One region of the Streptomyces sp. NPDC048171 genome, then DNA from elsewhere that is predicted to be linked to it. Evidence: predicted binding sites of a transcription regulator. Region 1 holds the regulator's gene; each other region holds the start of a gene.
What was found. Region 1 encodes HrcA, which represses chaperone genes, less so after heat shock. Its sites were predicted from a motif close to TTNGCACTCNGNNNNNCNGAGTGCNAA; they were not measured.
Positions count from the first base shown of each region.

Region 2: groES (co-chaperone GroES) is a predicted target of HrcA. The motif match lies at 3,407-3,433, and genes of this name have one in related genera.
Region 3: groL (chaperonin GroEL) is a predicted target of HrcA. The motif match lies at 3,365-3,391, and genes of this name have one in related genera.

Region 1 is NZ_JBIDAU010000001.1:553,634-559,651, reverse strand. Features, by position in the region: gene ACGF3J_RS02510 (S41 family peptidase) at 1-96, opposite strand, end outside; gene ACGF3J_RS02505 (hypothetical protein) at 169-684, opposite strand; gene ACGF3J_RS02500 (16S rRNA (uracil(1498)-N(3))-methyltransferase) at 754-1,503, opposite strand; gene ACGF3J_RS02495 (nitronate monooxygenase) at 1,500-2,585, opposite strand; gene dnaJ (molecular chaperone DnaJ) at 2,685-3,821, opposite strand; gene hrcA (heat-inducible transcriptional repressor HrcA) at 3,822-4,838, opposite strand; gene ACGF3J_RS02480 (MBL fold metallo-hydrolase) at 5,010-5,744, shown strand; gene ACGF3J_RS02475 (DUF3097 domain-containing protein) at 5,779-6,018, shown strand, end outside.
Region 2 is NZ_JBIDAU010000002.1:123,076-129,093, forward strand. Features, by position in the region: gene ACGF3J_RS04990 (sigma-70 family RNA polymerase sigma factor) at 1-306, shown strand, start outside; gene ACGF3J_RS04995 (class I SAM-dependent methyltransferase) at 328-1,509, opposite strand; gene ACGF3J_RS05000 (polysaccharide deacetylase family protein) at 1,600-2,556, shown strand; gene ACGF3J_RS05005 (polysaccharide deacetylase family protein) at 2,553-3,281, shown strand; gene groES (co-chaperone GroES) at 3,580-3,888, shown strand; gene groL (chaperonin GroEL) at 4,016-5,638, shown strand; gene ACGF3J_RS05020 (cold-shock protein) at 5,817-6,018, shown strand, end outside.
Region 3 is NZ_JBIDAU010000004.1:157,639-163,656, reverse strand. Features, by position in the region: gene ACGF3J_RS12530 (carboxylesterase/lipase family protein) at 1-184, opposite strand, end outside; gene ACGF3J_RS12525 (NADH:flavin oxidoreductase) at 228-1,358, opposite strand; gene groL (chaperonin GroEL) at 1,577-3,202, opposite strand; gene ACGF3J_RS12515 (cold-shock protein) at 3,534-3,737, opposite strand; gene ACGF3J_RS12510 (MoaD/ThiS family protein) at 4,176-4,451, opposite strand; gene thrC (threonine synthase) at 4,541-5,833, opposite strand; SAM riboswitch class I at 5,851-5,998, opposite strand.

The sequences.
Region 1 (6,018 bases):
CGGGGCGAGCCACACGTCGTCCTCGGCGGTGAAGGCGACCAACTCGCCGTGCGGGTGCGGAAAGCGGAGGTAGGCAGGCGCTGCGGGCTGTGTCACCCCCTCACCCTATGCAGCGGCGCGGTCCGCCGACAGAGGTTTGGATCACTTGCCGGTCGCCGGCCCGGCGGACTATTTGCCCTCGACCGGGCGGCAGTGCGGGTCGTCCGGGCACCAGATGGTCCGGGTGACGGTCACGGTGGGCCCGGGCTGCTGCTGGGAAGGTCTGTCCGCGGGCGGGCCGCTGGTGGCGTCGCAGTTGCCCAGCCCCTTGACCCGGAACCACTCCTTGCCGTCCACCTCGGCCTTGAGGTCGCCGCGCACACAGGCGCCGTTGACGACGCGGGTCACCTTGCCGTCGACGGTGATCTTCTTGCCGTCGTCGGTCTCCCCGTCGCAGTCGACGGAGGCGACGGTCTCCTCGCTCGGCGACGCGGTGGAGCCGTCGCCCTCGGTGTTCGCCGTGCAGGTGAGCCACCGCACGTCGGCCTTCTGCCGCTCCAGTTCACGCGTCATGGTCCGGTCGGTCGTGTACGCCACGGTCGCGGAACTGAGCCCGCCCGGTTCGCACGCGACCACACCTCCGACGGCGACGACCGCGCCGACGGCCACCGGAGCCACACGCCAAATCCGCCTCAATGCCCCCATGGAGGGCAGCCTCCCACCGGTCCGGGGCGGGCGGTAGGGGGCATACGGCCACGGTGGCGGCGGGCGCCGTCAGGACCAGCGGCCGGTGCGGGTCAGCAGGGCGGCGGTCGCCGCGGTGCCCGCGGTGGAGGTGCGCAGGACGCTGCGGCCCAGGCGGTAGGGCCGGGCTCCGGCCTCGGCGAAGAGGGCCAACTCCTCGGGCGAGACACCGCCTTCGGGGCCGACCACCAGCACGATGTCGCCGGAGGCGGGGAGTTCGGCGGCGGCCAGCGGTTCGTCGCCGCTCTCGTGGAGTACGGCGGCGAAGCCGGCGGTGGCCAGAAGTGAGGCAACCTGCTTGCTGGTCGCCGCGTCCGCGACGTCGGGGAAGCGGACCCGGCGGGACTGCTTGCCGGCCTCGCGGGCCGTCGCCCGCCACTTGCCGAGCGCCTTCTGGCCGCGCTCGCCCCTCCACTGCGTGATGCAGCGGGACGCCGCCCAGGGCACGATCGCGTCGACGCCGACCTCGGTCATCGTCTCCACGGCCAGCTCGCCCCGGTCGCCCTTGGGCAGGGCCTGGACGACGGTGATCCGGGGCTGCTCCGGCGGTTCCTCGTGGACCGTCCCCAGGTCCGTGACGACGAGGCGGTCCTTGCCCTCGGCGGCCTTCACCACGCCCTCGGCCCAGTGTCCGCGGCCGTCGGTGAGGACGACGTCCTCGCCGGGCCGCAGCCGCTTCACGGAGACGGCGTGCCGTCCCTCGGGTCCGTCGAGGACGTACTCCCCCGCCGTCAGGTCCTCCGGGCCGAGGGAGTCGACCACGAACACCGGTGCCGTCATCGGCCCGCGCCTCCCGTCGCATAGTGCGACAACGCTGTCCCGGCGGCGGCGAGTTCGGCCACCAGGACCTCCACCAGCTGTCCGGCGGGCAGCTCGCGAGCCATCCGGTGGCCCTGCCCGGCCCAGAGCGCCATGCCCTGCGCGTCGCCCGCCTTCGCCGCGGCCTTGCGCAGCGGGGCGGTGAGGTGGTGCACGTCCGGGTAGGCGGCGGGGGCGTAGGGGCCGTGCTCGCGCAGGAAGCGGTTGACCAGGCCGCGGGCCGGCCGGCCGGAGAAGGCGCGGGTCAGTTCGGTGCGCACGAACAGGGGGTTGGTCAGCGCCTGCTTGTGCAGTTCGTGCGCGCCGGACTCGGGGGTGGCGAGGAAGGCGGTGCCCAGCTGGGCCGCGCTCGCGCCGGCCGCGAGGACCGAGGCGATCTGACCGCCGCGCATGATGCCGCCGGCGGCGACGATGGGCAGGCTCACCGCCTCCCGGACCTGGGCGACCAGCGACAGCAGTCCGGTGCCGGCGCCGCCGGTCTCCGGGTTGTCCCGGTGGGTGCCCTGGTGGCCGCCCGCCTCGGCGCCCTGCGCGATCACCGCGTCGGCACCGGACCGCTCCACCGCGCGGGCCTCGTCCGCGGTGGTCGCCGCGACCAGGGCGAAGGTGCCGACGCGGTGCAGGGAGTCGACGACCTCGGTGCTCGGGACGCCGAAGTGGAAGGAGACCACCGGCACGGGGTTGTCCAGCAGCACCGCGAGCTTGGTGTCGTAGCCGTCGTCCCGGCCGCTGTCGGGGTCGCCGAGTTCCGTCTCGTACCAGGCGGCCTCGCCGGCCAGCTGGTGGGCGTACACGCCGACGGCCGCCGGGTCGGGGGTCTCCGGGTGCGGCATGAAGAGGTTGACGCCGAAGGGGCGTGCGGTCAGCCCCCGCAGCTCCTTGATCTCCTGGTACATCCCGTCCGCGGTCTTGTACCCGGCGGCCAGGAATCCCAGCCCGCCCGCCTCGCAGACCGCGGCGGCGAGCCGCGGCACGGAGACGCCGCCCGCCATCGGCGCCTGCACGATCGGGTAGGGGAAGAGATCGGTCAGTGCGGAGGACATGACGGCATGTTGTCACGTCCTCCGAACAAGTCCGAATCCGGGCTTCCGTCGGCATACGCCAGAAGCATCCGCATCCCGACCGGCCCACGGCCGCCCGCCTCAGCGCCCGTTGAACGCGTCCTTCAACCGGGAGAACAGACCCTGCTGCCCAGGCTGGAACTGGCCCTGCGGGCGCTCCTCGCCGCGCAGGGCGGCCAGTTCGCGCAGGACGCGCTCCTGCTCGGGGTCGAGCTTGGTCGGGGTGGTCACCTCGACGTGGACGATGAGGTCGCCCCGGCCGCCGCCGCGCAGGTGGGTGACGCCCCTGCCGTGCAGCGGGACCGACTGGCCGGACTGGGTGCCCGGGCGGATGTCGATCTCCTCCATGCCGTCGAGCGTCTCCAGCGGCACCTTCGTGCCGAGGGCCGCCGCCGTCATCGGGATGGTGACCGTGCAGTGCAGGTCGTCGCCGCGGCGCTGGAAAGTGGAGTGCGGCAGCTCGTGAATCTCGACGTACAGGTCGCCGGCCGGGCCGCCGCCGGGGCCGACCTCGCCCTCGCCCGCGAGCTGGATCCGGGTGCCGTTGTCCACACCGGCCGGGATCTTCACGGTGAGGGTGCGCCGGGAACGGATGCGGCCGTCGCCAGCGCACTCGGGGCACGGGGTCGGGACCACGGTGCCGAAGCCCTGGCACTGCGGGCAGGGCCGCGAGGTCATGACCTGGCCCAGGAAGGACCGGGTGACCTGCGAGACCTCACCGCGGCCGCGGCACATGTCGCACGTCTGGGCCGACGTTCCGGGCGCCGCGCCCTCGCCGTTGCAGGTGTTGCAGACGACGGCCGTGTCGACCTGGATGTCCTTGGTCGTGCCGAAGGCCGCCTCGTCCAGCTCGACCTCGATGCGGATCATCGCGTCCTGGCCGCGGCGGGTGCGCGAGCGCGGCCCGCGCTGCGACGCCGTACCGAAGAACGCGTCCATGATGTCCGAGAAGTTCCCGAAGCCACCCGCGCCGAAGCCGCCCGCGCCACCGCCGGCGGCCTGCGAGAGGGGGTCGCCGCCGAGGTCGTAGACCTGCTTCTTCTGCGGGTCCGACAGCACCTCGTAGGCGGCGTTGATCTCCTTGAACCGCTCCTGGGTCTTCGGATCGGGGTTGACGTCCGGGTGCAGCTCGCGGGCGAGCCTCCGGAACGCCTTCTTGATCTCGTCCTGGGACGCGTCGCGGCGCACGCCGAGTACGGCGTAGTAGTCCGTGGCCACCTACGACTCCGCCAGGATCTGTCCGACGTACCGTGCCACTGCGCGTACCGCTCCCATCGTTCCCGGGTAGTCCATGCGGGTCGGTCCGACCACGCCGAGCTTGGCAACCGCCTCGCCGCCCGAACCGTAGCCCACCGACACGACGGACGTGGAGTTGAGTCCCTCATGGGCGTTCTCATGACCGATTCGCACGGTCACGCCCGGATCCTTCGCCTCGCCGAGCAGCTTGAGGAGCACGACCTGCTCCTCGAGCGCCTCCAGCACCGGCCGGATCACCAGGGGGAAGTCGTGCCCGAAGCGGGTCAGATTGGCGGTGCCGCCGATCATCAGCCGCTCCTCGTTCTCCTCGACCAGCGTCTCCAGGAGAGTGGAGAGCACGGTGGAGACCGTACCGCGATCCTCGGCCTCGAAGGCATCCGGCAGTTCCTCGACCAGACCCGGCACGTCGGAGAAACGACGGCCCGCGACCCGGCTGTTGAGCCGCGCGCGCAGATCCGCGAGGGACGCCTCGCCGAACGGCGCCGGGCAGTCGACCATCCGCTGCTCGACCCGGCCGGTGTCCGTGATCAGCACGAGCATCAGGCGCGCGGGCGCGAGGGCCAGCAACTCCACGTGCCGCACGGTCGAGCGGGTCAGCGAGGGGTACTGCACGACGGCGACCTGCCGGGTCAGCTGCGCGAGCAGCCGCACCGTGCGGGCCACCACGTCGTCGAGGTCGACGGCGCCCTCCAGGAAGTTCTGGATGGCGCGCCGCTCGGGCGCGGTCATGGGCTTGACGCCGGCCAGCTTGTCGACGAACAGGCGGTAGCCCTTGTCGGTCGGGATGCGCCCGGCGCTGGTGTGCGGCTGGGCGATGAACCCCTCGTCCTCCAGGGCCGCCATGTCATTGCGCACGGTGGCCGGCGAGACGCCGAGGTTGTGCCGCTCGGTGAGGGCCTTGGAACCGACCGGCTCCTCGGTGCCGACGTAGTCCTGGACGATGGCGCGCAGCACCTGGAGCCTGCGTTCACTGAGCATCCGCGCACACCTCCAGAAGTCGTCGTCCGCTGCCCTGCCGGTCCGTCCTGGCACTCACGACGCGCGAGTGCCAGACTTCCCCGGCCCAGTGTACGGCCGTGGGGTACGCCCCCGGCAAGGCCGGGGCCACGCCGACGTGCGGCGAGACCGTGTGGCGATAGCGTCGTGGTCGTGACGGTGACTTGGGAAGACCTGGGATGGGAGCGGGTGGCGCCCGGAGTGGGCCGGTGCCGGCTGCCGGGCTGGGACTGCACGGCCGGGCTGGTCCTCGGCACCGACGCGGTGCTGATGATCGACGCGGGATCGAGCCTGGGCGAGGGCGCCCGGTTGCGCGCGGGGGCGCAACGGCTGGCCGGCCACCGTGTGACGCATCTCGCGCTGACCCACCCGCACTTCGACCACGTCCTCGGCGCCGCGGCGTTCGCGGGCGCGGAGGTCTACGGCGCGGTGGGCACCGACGCGGTGTTCGCGCCGGGCGGACACGGGCGGGAGGCGCTGCGCGCGGACGCTGTGGCTCAGGGGCTGGACGAGCGGCGGGCGGAGGAGGCGGTCGACGCGCTGGTCCGCGTCCCGCACGAGGTCTGCGGCGAGCGGACGCTCGACCTGGGCGGCGGGCGGCAGGTCCTGCTCGCCAACGTGGGCCCCGGGCACACCGGCCACGACCTCGCGGTGCTGGTGCCGGGCGACCCGGAGGTGGTGTTCTGCGGGGACCTGGTCGAGGAGTCCGGCGAACCTCAGGCGGGCCCCGACGCCGTACCGTCGCACTGGCCCGCGGCCCTGGACCGGCTGCTCGACCTGGGCGGCGCGGACGCGCGGTACGTCCCCGGGCACGGAGCGGTGGTGGACGCGGCGTTCGTCCGGGCCCAACGGGACGCGCTGTCCGTGCGTTTCGGCGTGTCGCACTGATCACGAACGGCGGATTCCTCGTATCGTCGGCAGAATGCGCCAGTACTCCGCCGACCTGACCCCTCCGTGGAAGAAGTCGCAGCCCGTACCCGAGGTACCCGCCGACCCCGGCCTGGTGGTCGAGGAGCCCGGCACCGGGTTCTGCGGCGCGGTGATCGGCTGCGAGGCGGGCACGGTGACGCTGGAGGACCGCTTCGGCAAGCACCGGGTGTTCCCGATGGAGCCGCGCGGCTTCCTGCTGGAGGGGCGCGTGGTGACGCTGGTGCGGCCCGCG
Region 2 (6,018 bases), on a different contig from region 1:
TGGCCGCGGATCGCCGCGCTCTACGGCCTGCTCGCCGCCCGCGCGCCGTCCCCGGTCGTCGAACTCAACCGCGCGGTCGCCGTGTCGATGGCCGAGGGCCCGGCCCCCGCGCTGGCCCTCGTCGACGCCCTGGCCGCCGAACCGGCCCTGCGCGACTACCACCTGCTCCCCAGCGTCCGCGGCGACCTCCTGCTCCGCCTGGGGCGGACGGCCGAGGCGCGCACGGAGTTCGAACGGGCCGCGTCCCTGACCCGCAACGCACGCGAGCGCGACCTGCTGAACCGCCGGGCGGAGGAGTGCGGTTAGGGCCTGTCCGCCGGTCAGGTCCTACGGCTTCCGCACCGGCTGACCGACCAGCATCGTCGGCGCTCCCGCGACCCGGGTCATGAACACGGTCGCCGCGTTCGGCCCCTGCGGCCTGACCTTCCGCCGCAGCTCCTCCGGCTCGACCGCGGACCCCCGCTTCTTCACGGTCAGCGTGCCGACGCGGCGCTCCCGCAGCAGTGCCTTCAGCTTCTTCACGTTGAAGGGCATGAGGTCGGTGATCTCGTACGCCGTGGCGTACGGCGTCGGCAGCAGCTCGTCCGCGGTGACGTAGGCGATGGTCGCGTCGAGCAGCCCGCCGCCGACCTGTTCGGCGACCTCGGCGACCAGATGGGCGCGGATCACGGCACCGTCCGGCTCGTACAGGTACCGGCCGGGTGTGCGGACCTCCGGGTCGGGCAGGCCGGTGCCGGGCAGGGTGCGGGGCCCCGGCAGCAGGGTGGCCCGCACGGCCCCCGCGGCGCCGCCGAACCACAGCACCGCCTCCTTCACGTCCCCGCCGTCGGAGATCCACTCGGCCTCGGCGTCCTGTGGCACCGCCTCGTGCGGAATGCCGGGCGCCACCTTCAGCGCGGCGGCACGGGAGGCCGTACGGGCCGCGCCGACGGCCCAGGACAGCGGCGGCGAGTAGGCCTCGGGGTCGAAGATCCTCCCCCTGCCGCCGCGCCGGGCCGGGTCGACGAAGACCGCGTCGTACCCGCTGGTGTCCACCGCCTCGACATCCGCCTCGCGCACCTCGATCAGCTCGGCCAGCCCCAGCGCCTCGGCGTTGGCGCGCGCCGCAGCGGCGGTCGCCGGGTCGCGGTCCACCGCCAGCACCCGGATGCCGGCCCGGGCCAGCGCGATCGCGTCGCCCCCGATCCCGCAGCACAGGTCGGCCACGGAGGTGACACCCAGAGCCGCGAACCGCTCCGCCCGGTACGCCGCCACGCTCGCCCGCGTGGACTGCTCGACCCCGTTGGCCGTGAAGAACATCCGCCCCGCGTCCCCGGCCCCGAACTTCGCCGCCGCCCGCTGCCGCAGCCGCGCCTGCCACAGCGCGGCCGACACGAGCTCCGCGGGGTGGTCGCGGCGCAGCCGGGTGGCGACGGCCAACTCCCGCGCGGGGTCGGTGTCGCGCACCTCGTCGAGGAGCGCGCGGCCTTCGGGGGTGAGCAGGGAGAGCAGGGCGTCGAGGTCGTTCACCGACTCATTGTGGGCCAGTCGGTGGACGGTGTGCCTCCGGCGTGGTGTCGGGCGGGGTCCGGCGGCCCGGGACTGCGAGGATCCGGCACCATGCGAGCAGTCGTACAAAATGACAAAAGCCGGGCGTCGCGAGTGCTGCGGGCGGCGACTGCCCCCGGACCGCGCGGACGCGCCGCCACCGTCACCGCCGTCCTCGCCCTGGCCGCCCTCGCCGCCGGCTGTGCGCAGGACACCTCGGACGTCCGGGGCGCCCACGGTCAGGAGCCCCTCCAGGCGCCCCCGGCCCGCGCGCTCGATGCGTACGCGGCCAAACTGCGCGCGGCGCAGGCCGCCCGGGTCGCCGCCGCCAAGCGCTGGGACCTCAAAAAGGTCCCGCTGACCCCGCCCGCGCCCCCCGCGAAGAAGCCGGAGATCAAGGCGCGCGAAGGCTTCGAGGTCGACGGCCAGGAGCGGGACGGCCTCCCGCCGGTCTTCACCACGATCCCCACCAAGGACAAGGTCGTCTTCCTCACCATCGACGACGGCGCCGAGAAGGACCGGGCGTTCCTGAGGATGATGAGCGAGCTGAAGATCCCGTACACCGTCTTCCTCACCGACGAGGAGATCAAGGACGACTACGGCTACTTCAAGAAGATGCAGGCCCGCGGGGTCACCCTCAACAACCACACCCTGACCCACCCCTACCTCCCCGGCCTCTCCTACGCGGAGCAGAAGCGCGAGATCTGCGGCATGCAGGACGTCATGGAGAAGCGCTACGGCAAGCGCCCCGTCCTCTTCCGCCCGCCCTTCGGCAACTACAACCGCGACACCCTGCGCGCCGCGAAGACCTGCGGTATCAGGTACGCGCCCATCTGGAGCGAGGAGGTGTTCGTCGACCACTGGGAGTACCGCGAGTGGGACCGGGACCTGCACCCCGGGGACATCGTCCTCACCCACTTCCGGGGCCGCGAGGACTGGGACGGCACCATGACCGAAATGGCCCGGCGCTTCCTGAACCGGATCACCGCCGAGGGCTACGCGGTGGCCCGCCTGGAGGACTACCTGTGAGGCGAGGGCGGTTCGGGCCGGCCGGGGCCGCCCTGGCCGCCGTACTGCTCACCGGGTGCGCCCAGTTCGCCGGCCCCGCCGGACACCAGGCCGCGGTGGAACCGGCCCGGGGCGGCGACCGGTCCGGCGACCAGAACCGGAACCTCCCGCCCGTCGTGGACCACGTCCGCACCACGGACCGGGTCGTCTTCCTCACCTACGACGACGGCGCCGAGCGCGACCCCCGCTTCACCGCCCTGATCCGCGAGCGGCGCCTCCCCGTCACCCTGTTCCTCACCGACACCGTGGCCGGACCGGCGTACGGCCGCTTCGCCGGGCTGCGCTCGGTGGGCGCGAGCCTGCAGAACCACACCCTGGACCACCGCTCCCTGCGGGGCCTGCCCTACGCCGGCCAGCGCGCCGAGATCTGCGGCCAGCAGACCAAGCTCAGGTCCCGCTTCGGCGTCCGCCCCCACCTCTTCCGCCCTCCGTACGGCACGTACGACACCACGACCCTGCGCGCCGCCGCCGACTGCGGCATCACGGCCGTGGTCCTGTGGCGGGCGTCCCTGAACGCCGACGGCCACCTCGCCTACACCCGGGGCGAGCACCGCCTGCACCCCGGCGACATCGTGTCCGTGACCGCGGCCGCCCGCACGGCGGACCTGCTGGACACGATCGAGGACCAGGGCTTGAGAGTGGCCGCCCTGGAGGACTACCTCACTGTCAGCCCGTCCGGCGTTTGAGGACGAGGCCGTCCAGGCCGAAAGGGGGGTCTGGGGGCGCAGCCCCCAGCGAGGCCCACACCCACGCCGGATGCGCTCCACAGACCCGCGTTCACGCGAAAAACCCGGCCGACGCGCCGCAGGCATTGGCACTCCGCTTGACCGAGTGCTAATCGCAGTCATAGTCTCGGCTCTGGCACTCCCCACTGGAGAGTGCCAACTACGCGACGGGCAGGTCCGGCACCCGCGACGACGGATCCACCTGGTCGCCACCTCAGACAGTTAACCCCGTGAGATCTCCGAAGGGGGAGGTCGGATCGTGACGACCACCAGCTCCAAGGTTGCCATCAAGCCGCTCGAGGACCGCATTGTGGTCCAGCCGCTCGACGCCGAGCAGACCACGGCTTCGGGCCTGGTCATTCCGGACACCGCCAAGGAGAAGCCCCAGGAGGGCGTCGTCCTGGCCGTCGGCCCGGGCCGCTTCGAGGACGGCAACCGTCTTCCGCTCGACGTCAGCGTCGGCGACGTCGTGCTCTACAGCAAGTACGGCGGCACCGAGGTGAAGTACAACGGCGAGGAGTACCTCGTCCTCTCGGCCCGCGACGTGCTCGCGATCGTCGAGAAGTAGTACTTCGCTTCACCGAAGCACCTTGCCTTACAGCTGCGCCCCTGGCTCCCGCGACCATAAAAAGCCGGGCGTCGGGGGCGCAGTTGCCGTATAACCCCGAGATTTCCGGAAGAGGGCTCACGCTCCCATGGCGAAGATCCTGAAGTTCGACGAGGACGCCCGTCGCGCCCTCGAGCGCGGCGTCAACAAGCTCGCCGACACCGTGAAGGTGACGATCGGCCCCAAGGGCCGCAACGTCGTCATCGACAAGAAGTTCGGCGCTCCCACCATCACCAACGACGGCGTCACCATCGCCCGCGAGGTCGAGGTCGAGGACCCGTACGAGAACCTCGGCGCCCAGCTGGTGAAGGAGGTGGCGACCAAGACCAACGACATCGCGGGTGACGGCACCACCACCGCCACCGTGCTCGCCCAGGCGCTGGTCCGCGAGGGCCTGAAGAACGTCGCCGCCGGCGCCTCCCCGGCGCTGCTGAAGAAGGGCATCGACGCGGCCGTCGCCGCCGTGTCCGAGGACCTCCTCGCCACGGCCCGGCCGATCGACGAGAAGTCCGACATCGCCGCCGTCGCCGCGCTGTCCGCCCAGGACCAGCAGGTCGGCGAGCTGATCGCCGAGGCGATGGACAAGGTCGGCAAGGACGGTGTCATCACCGTCGAGGAGTCCAACACCTTCGGTCTCGAGCTGGACTTCACCGAGGGCATGGCCTTCGACAAGGGCTACCTGTCGCCGTACTTCGTGACGGACCAGGAGCGCATGGAGGCCGTCCTCGAGGACCCGTACATCCTGATCAACCAGGGCAAGATCTCCTCCATCGCGGACCTGCTGCCGCTGCTGGAGAAGGTCATCCAGGCCAACGCCTCCAAGCCGCTGCTGATCATCGCCGAGGACCTGGAGGGCGAGGCGCTCTCCACCCTCGTCGTCAACAAGATCCGCGGCACCTTCAACGCCGTCGCGGTGAAGGCCCCGGGCTTCGGCGACCGCCGCAAGGCGATGCTCCAGGACATGGCCGTCCTCACCGGCGCCACGGTCATCTCCGAGGAGGTCGGCCTCAAGCTCGACCAGGTCGGTCTGGACGTACTCGGCACCGCCCGCCGCATCACCGTCACCAAGGACGACACCACGATCGTCGACGGTGCCGGCAAGCGCGACGAGGTCGAGGGCCGCATCAACCAGATCAAGGCCGAGATCGAGTCCACGGACTCCGACTGGGACCGCGAGAAGCTCCAGGAGCGCCTCGCGAAGCTGGCCGGCGGCGTGTGCGTGATCAAGGTCGGCGCCGCCACCGAGGTGGAGCTGAAGGAGCGCAAGCACCGTCTGGAGGACGCCATCTCCGCGACCCGCGCCGCGGTCGAGGAGGGCATCGTCTCCGGTGGTGGCTCCGCGCTGGTCCACGCCGTCAAGGTGCTGGACGGCAACCTCGGCAAGACCGGCGACGAGGCCACCGGTGTCGCGGTCGTCCGCCGCGCCGCCGTCGAGCCGCTGCGCTGGATCGCCGAGAACGCCGGCCTGGAGGGCTACGTCATCACCTCCAAGGTCGCCGAGCTCGACAAGGGCCAGGGCTTCAACGCCGCCACCGGCGAGTACGGCGACCTGGTCAAGGCCGGCGTCATCGACCCGGTGAAGGTCACGCGCTCCGCCCTGGAGAACGCGGCCTCGATCGCCTCCCTCCTCCTGACGACCGAGACCCTGGTCGTCGAGAAGAAGGAAGAGGAGCCGGCCGAGGCGGGCCACGGCCACGGCCACGCCCACTGAGCGACACGCTCGTAGAAGGGCCCGGCACCCACCAGGGTGCCGGGCCCTTCGGCTGTCGTATCACTTGATGACGGGAAACGGTGGAGCACCTGTTGGCGTCATGATCGATTCGGTCGAGCGCTGCTGACCACAGCGTGCGCCGAACGGCGATGCTCCATTGAGCATGGGGGACGAAGGAATGCCTGACATTCCGTCCGGCGACGTGTTCACCGGCCGCGTGCTGGAGTGGCACAGCGAAGAGGGCTGGGGCGTACTGGTGTCCGATGCCCTGCCGGAGCGGGTGTGGGCTCTTTTCTCAGTCGTGGAGGCCGAGGGCTTCCGCGAACTGACCGCAGGCCAGTACGTCGTCTTCACAGCCGAACCGGCCGAGCAGGACGACT
Region 3 (6,018 bases), on a different contig from region 1:
CGTCGCGTGTGCCGTCCCAGGGGCGGGCGGGGCGCGGGGCGGCGAACCGGCCCTCGCCCACCGGGGGTTCGGCGAAGGGGATGCCGCGGAAGACGGTCAGCCCGTCCTCCGCGCGCCCGCGCACCGCACCGGCGGTCGTGCGCACCACGGGTTCCGCTGACTCCACGGGTCCAGGGATCGTCATTCCACGGACCCTACGCCGTGGTGCGCACCGCGGGCGGGGAGGGTCAGCTGAGGGTCTTCAGCGACGCCGCGTCGTAGGGGGCGAGGCTGTCGAAGCGTCCGGCGAGGACCTTCTCGGCCCACAGCGGGTCCTGGAGCAGCGCGCGGCCGACGGCGACGAGGTCGAACTCCTCGCGCTCCAGGCGGTCGAGGAGGTTGTCGAGGCTGCCGACGGGCGCGCCCTCGCCCAGGAACGCCTTGGTGAAGTCGCCGTCGAGGCCGACCGAGCCGACGGTGATGGTGGTCCTGCCGGTCAGCTTCTTGGTCCAGCCGGCGAGGTTGAGGTCGGAGCCGTCGAACTCGGGCAGCCAGTAGCGGCGGGTGGAGGCGTGGAAGGCGTCGACACCGGCCGAGGCGAGCGGGGCGAGGATCGCCTCCAGCTCCTCGGGGGTCTCGGCGAGGCGGGCGTCGTAGGCCTCCTGCTTCCACTGCGAGTAGCGGAAGATCACGGGGAACTCCGGCGAGACCTTCTCCCGCACGGCGGCCACGATCTCGGCGGCGAACTTCGTCCGGGCCACGGGGTCGCCGCCGTAGGCGTCGGTGCGGCGGTTGGTGCCGGACCACAGGAACTGGTCGACGAGGTAGCCGTGGGCGCCGTGGATCTCCACGCCGTCGAAGCCGATGCGCTCGGCGTCCGCGGCGGCCTGGGCGAAGGCGCCGATGACGTCGTCCAGGTCGCGCCGGGTCATGGCCGTGCCGGTGACCTCGTCCTCGCCGATGCGCAGCCCGGACGGGCCGACGGCGGGGGCGTCCGCGAAGGGCGGCTGGCCCGCCTTGCGCACCATGCCGATGTGCCACAGCTGGGGCATGATCGTGCCGCCCGCCGCGTGCACCGCCTCGGCGGCCTTCGCCCACCCGGCGAGCTGCTCCTCGCCGTGGAACCGCGGCACCCGGCTGCTCTGCCCGGCGGAGTCGTGGCCGACGTACGTCCCCTCGGTGACGATCAGGCCGACTCCGGCGGCGGCCCGGCGGGAGTAGTACGACACCACGTCCTCACCGGGGACACCGCCCGGGGAGAACATCCGGGTCATCGGCGCCATCGCGATGCGGTTCGGCACGGTGAGTCCGTTGATGGCGGCCGGGCGGGCGAGGAGCTGGGCGGCGCGGGAGGCGGCCTCGACGGGGGTGACGGTCACGTGGGGGCTCCTTGGCGGGGGGGGTACCGGGTGGTATGTGCGTGTGCATGGACACTCTCCCAACGTGAACCCCACATCCACCAGCCCTCATTCCGCCCACCGCATCCGCCGGGAGGTGATCCGGCCCACACCCCGGACAACGCCGAGGGCGGCACCCCCCGTTCGGGGAGTGCCGCCCTCGGTTCGTGCGGGACGCTCGATCAACCGGAACCGGTCGATCAGAAGTCCATGTCACCGCCCGGCATGCCGCCCGGAGCACCGGCCGCGGCGGCCTTCTCCGGCTTGTCGGCGATGACGGCCTCGGTGGTGAGGAACAGCGCGGCGATGGAGGCGGCGTTCTGCAGCGCGGAACGGGTCACCTTCGCCGGGTCGATGATGCCCTCGGCGATCATGTCGACGTACTCGCCGGAGGCGGCGTTCAGGCCGTGTCCGACCTGGAGGTTGCGCACCTTCTCGACGACGACGCCGCCCTCGAGACCACCGTTGACGGCGATCTGCTTCAGCGGGGCCTCCAGGGCGAGCTTCACGGCGTTGGCGCCGGTCGCCTCGTCACCCGTCAGCTCCAGCTTCTCGAAGACCTGGGAGGCCTGGAGCAGGGCCACGCCACCACCGGCGACGATGCCCTCCTCGACGGCCGCCTTCGCGTTGCGAACGGCGTCCTCGATGCGGTGCTTGCGCTCCTTGAGCTCGACCTCGGTGGCGGCACCGGCCTTGATGACGGCCACGCCGCCGGCCAGCTTCGCCAGGCGCTCCTGGAGCTTCTCGCGGTCGTAGTCCGAGTCGCTGTTCTCGATCTCGGCGCGGATCTGGTTGACGCGGCCGTTGACCTGGTCGGTCGAGCCGGCGCCGTCGACGATGGTGGTCTCGTCCTTGGTGATGACGACCTTGCGGGCGCGGCCCAGGAGGTCCAGGGACGCGTTCTCCAGCTTGAGGCCGACCTCCTCGGAGATGACCTCGCCGCCCGTGAGGATGGCGATGTCGCCGAGCATGGCCTTGCGGCGGTCGCCGAAGCCCGGGGCCTTGACGGCGACGGACTTGAAGGTGCCGCGGATCTTGTTGACCACCAGGGTCGACAGGGCCTCGCCCTCGACGTCCTCGGCGATGATCAGCAGCGGCTTGCCCGACTGCATGACCTTCTCCAGGAGCGGCAGCAGGTCCTTGACGTTGCCGATCTTGGAGTTGGCGATCAGGATGTACGGGTCGTCGAGCGACGCCTCCATACGCTCCATGTCGGTGGCGAAGTACGCCGAGATGTAGCCCTTGTCGAAGCGCATACCCTCGGTGAGCTCCAGCTCCAGACCGAAGGTCTGGGACTCCTCGACGGTGATGACGCCTTCCTTGCCGACCTTGTCCATGGCCTCGGCGATGAGCTCGCCGATCTGGGTGTCGGCGGCGGAGATGGAGGCCGTGGAGGCGATCTGCTCCTTGGTCTCGACGTCCTTCGCCTGCTCGAGCAGGGCGGCGGAGACGGCCTCGACGGCCTTCTCGATGCCGCGCTTCAGGGCCATCGGGTTGGCGCCGGCCGCGACGTTGCGCAGGCCTTCCTTGACCAGGGCCTGGGCGAGAACGGTCGCGGTGGTCGTACCGTCACCGGCGACGTCGTCCGTCTTCTTGGCGACTTCCTTGACCAGCTCGGCGCCGATCTTCTCGTACGGGTCCTCGAGCTCGATCTCCTTGGCGATGGAGACACCATCGTTGGTGATCGTGGGGGCGCCCCACTTCTTCTCGAGGACGACGTTGCGACCCTTGGGGCCGAGCGTCACCTTGACGGCGTCCGCGAGCTGGTTCATGCCGCGCTCGAGGCCGCGCCGTGCCTCCTCGTCGAACGCGATGATCTTGGCCATGTGAAGTGGTCCCTCCAGGACTGGGGGTGATTCCTTCGGACCGCGCCCGCGCCCGCGACGGACGGCTCGCCTGCCTCGTGGTTCCTTCCCCACCCGGCCTGCGGGCCTCACCGACCCGGTCCTTCGTTGTCACTCTCACCTTCAGAGTGCTAACGCCAATGATTAGCACTCGACCCCATCGAGTGCAAGCGCCTCCGGGGGATCCGGCCGCCCTCTCCGCCACCCGCGAACACCGAGCGCGCCCGGGTCCCGGGCAGGCCGAAGGGCCCGCACCTCCGGGGAGGTGCGGGCCCTTCGGAGAAGAACCGTTTACTTGCGGTGGCCGAACGTCTCAGGCGCTGAGGCGAACCATGTCGGCCTGCGGGCCCTTCTGACCCTGCGAGATCTCGAACTCGACCCGCTGGCCTTCTTCGAGGGTGCGGTAGCCGTCCATCTGAATCGCGCTGTAGTGGACGAAAACATCCGCACCACCGTCGACCGCGATGAAGCCGTACCCCTTCTCCGCGTTGAACCACTTGACGGTGCCCTGAGCCATGCCTAACTCCCCTATTACTGGCCCTTGCACAGATCCGCACTTCGCGAACCCGGGTCAGACCTCGCCCCCCACGACTGGGGGCGTGCGCCGGAACGCGTCGACCGCGGCTGAATGTATCTGTCCAACTGCCGTCTGCAACAGGTCAATCGGACGAGAAATCTGGACGTACCCGGTCCGGAATATGACGAGCTTTCCCCTGAATGTGGGTCAAGTCGGGGCACACAAAAGTCACAAAAGCCGCGAAACACACCCACACTTTGGCTACTTCTTGTCGGGTGGGCGGCAGGAATTCAAGGTTCCCGATGTCTTGATCGGGAGCGCGTTCCCCAACTCTACCGCGCTCAATCCAATGGAATTGCCCCCTCCGCTTCTCTCACGGAGGGGGCAATTCGATGAACTCTGCGTCACCACGATTACCTGCGGTAACGAAAAGGCGGATCAGCCGCCGGCGACCGCCGGGATGATGGAGACGCCCGCGCCGTCCGGGGTGGCGGTCTCCAGGCCCTGCTCGAAGCGGACGTCGTCGTCGTTGACGTAGACGTTGACGAAGCGGCGCAGCTTGCCCTGGTCGTCCAGGACGCGGGCGGCGATGCCGGTGTGGTTCTTCTCCAGGTCGGAGATGACCTCGCCCAGGTTGGCCCCCTGGGCGTCGACCTCGGCCTTGCCGCCGGTGTAGGTGCGCAGGATGGTGGGGATGCGGACGGTGACGCTCACTTTGACCTCCGGTCGGGATGACTTACCCAGGGGCGCGGGGAACTGCGCGACCAGCCCCCACCGCGCCCGCAGACGACGTACAAGCTGTCTTACGCGAGCCCGGCCTCGCGGAACGAATCCAGGTTGGGACGAATGGTCGCGGTCAGCCCGGTGCCCGCAACCGCGTCCAACGTCTTCAGACCGTCGCCGGTATTGAGGACGACGGTGGTCAGAGAGGGGTCGAGGACCCCGCTCTCGACCAGCTTCTTCGTCACCCCCACCGTCACACCACCGGCGGTCTCCGCGAAGATGCCCTCGGTCCGGGCGAGCAGCTTGATCGCGTCCACGACCTGCTCGTCGGTGACGTCCTCCACCGCACCGCCCGTGCGGCGCGCGATGTCCAGGACGTAGGGGCCGTCGGCGGGGTTGCCGATGGCCAGCGACTTGGCGATGGTGTCCGGCTTCTGCGGGCGCACCACGTCGTGGCCGGCCTTGTACGCCGTGGAGACCGGCGAGCAGCCCTCGGCCTGGGCGCCGAAGATCTTGTACGGCTTGTCCTCGACCAGACCGAGCTTGATCAGCTCCTGGAGCCCCTTGTCGATCTTCGTGAGCTGGGAGCCGGAGGCGATCGGGACGACGATCTGGTCCGGCAGCCGCCAGCCGAGCTGCTCGCAGATCTCGTACGCGAGGGTCTTGGAGCCCTCGGCGTAGTACGGCCGCAGATTGACGTTGACGAAGCCCCAGCCCTCGCCGGCCGGGTCGCCGATCAGCTCGGAGCAGAAACGGTTCACGTCGTCGTAGTTGCCCTGGATGCCGACCAGCTCACCGCCGTAGACGGCGGCCATGACGACCTTGCCCTGCTCCAGGTCGTGCGGGATGAACACGCAGGAGCGGAAGCCGGCCCGGGCGGCGGCTGCGCCGACGGCGCCGGCCAGGTTGCCGGTGGAGGAGCAGGAGAGGGTGGTGAAGCCGAAGGCGCGGGCGGCCTCCAGGGCCTGGGCGACGACGCGGTCCTTGAAGGAGTGCGTCGGGTTGCCGGAGTCGTCCTTGACGTAGAGACCGCCGGTGACGCCCAGCTCGCGGGCCAGGTTGTCGGCCTTGACCAGCTTGGTCCAGCCCGGGTTGATGTTCGGCTTGTCGGCCACGTCGGCGGGGACGGGCAGCAGGGGGGCGTAGCGCCAGATGTTCGCGGGGCCCGCTTCGATCCGCTTGCGCAGCTCCTCGGTGTCGTAGGCCGAGAAGTCGTAGGCGATCTCCAGCGGGCCGAAACACTCCTGGCAGGCGAAGAGCGGGCCGAGGGGGACGCGGTGGCCGCACTCGCGGCAGCTCAGCGCGGCGGCGGGGCCGAGGTCGACGGTGCCGTCGGTGGAGTTCGTGGGGGTTTCGGCAGTCTGCACAGCCATGGAGGCGAGGCCCTTTCTCCTCATCTTTCTCACGACGCATCTCGCCGTGAGACGGATTTGGCACCTTCCCTAGTCGGGAGCCTCGCCACGTCTGTGTGACAAGAACCGACTGGAGGGTTGCCGGGGCTTCATCGGGCCGTTTCCCTCTGCCCCTCTGGATGAGCGGTATGAAGTTGTTGTCCTTC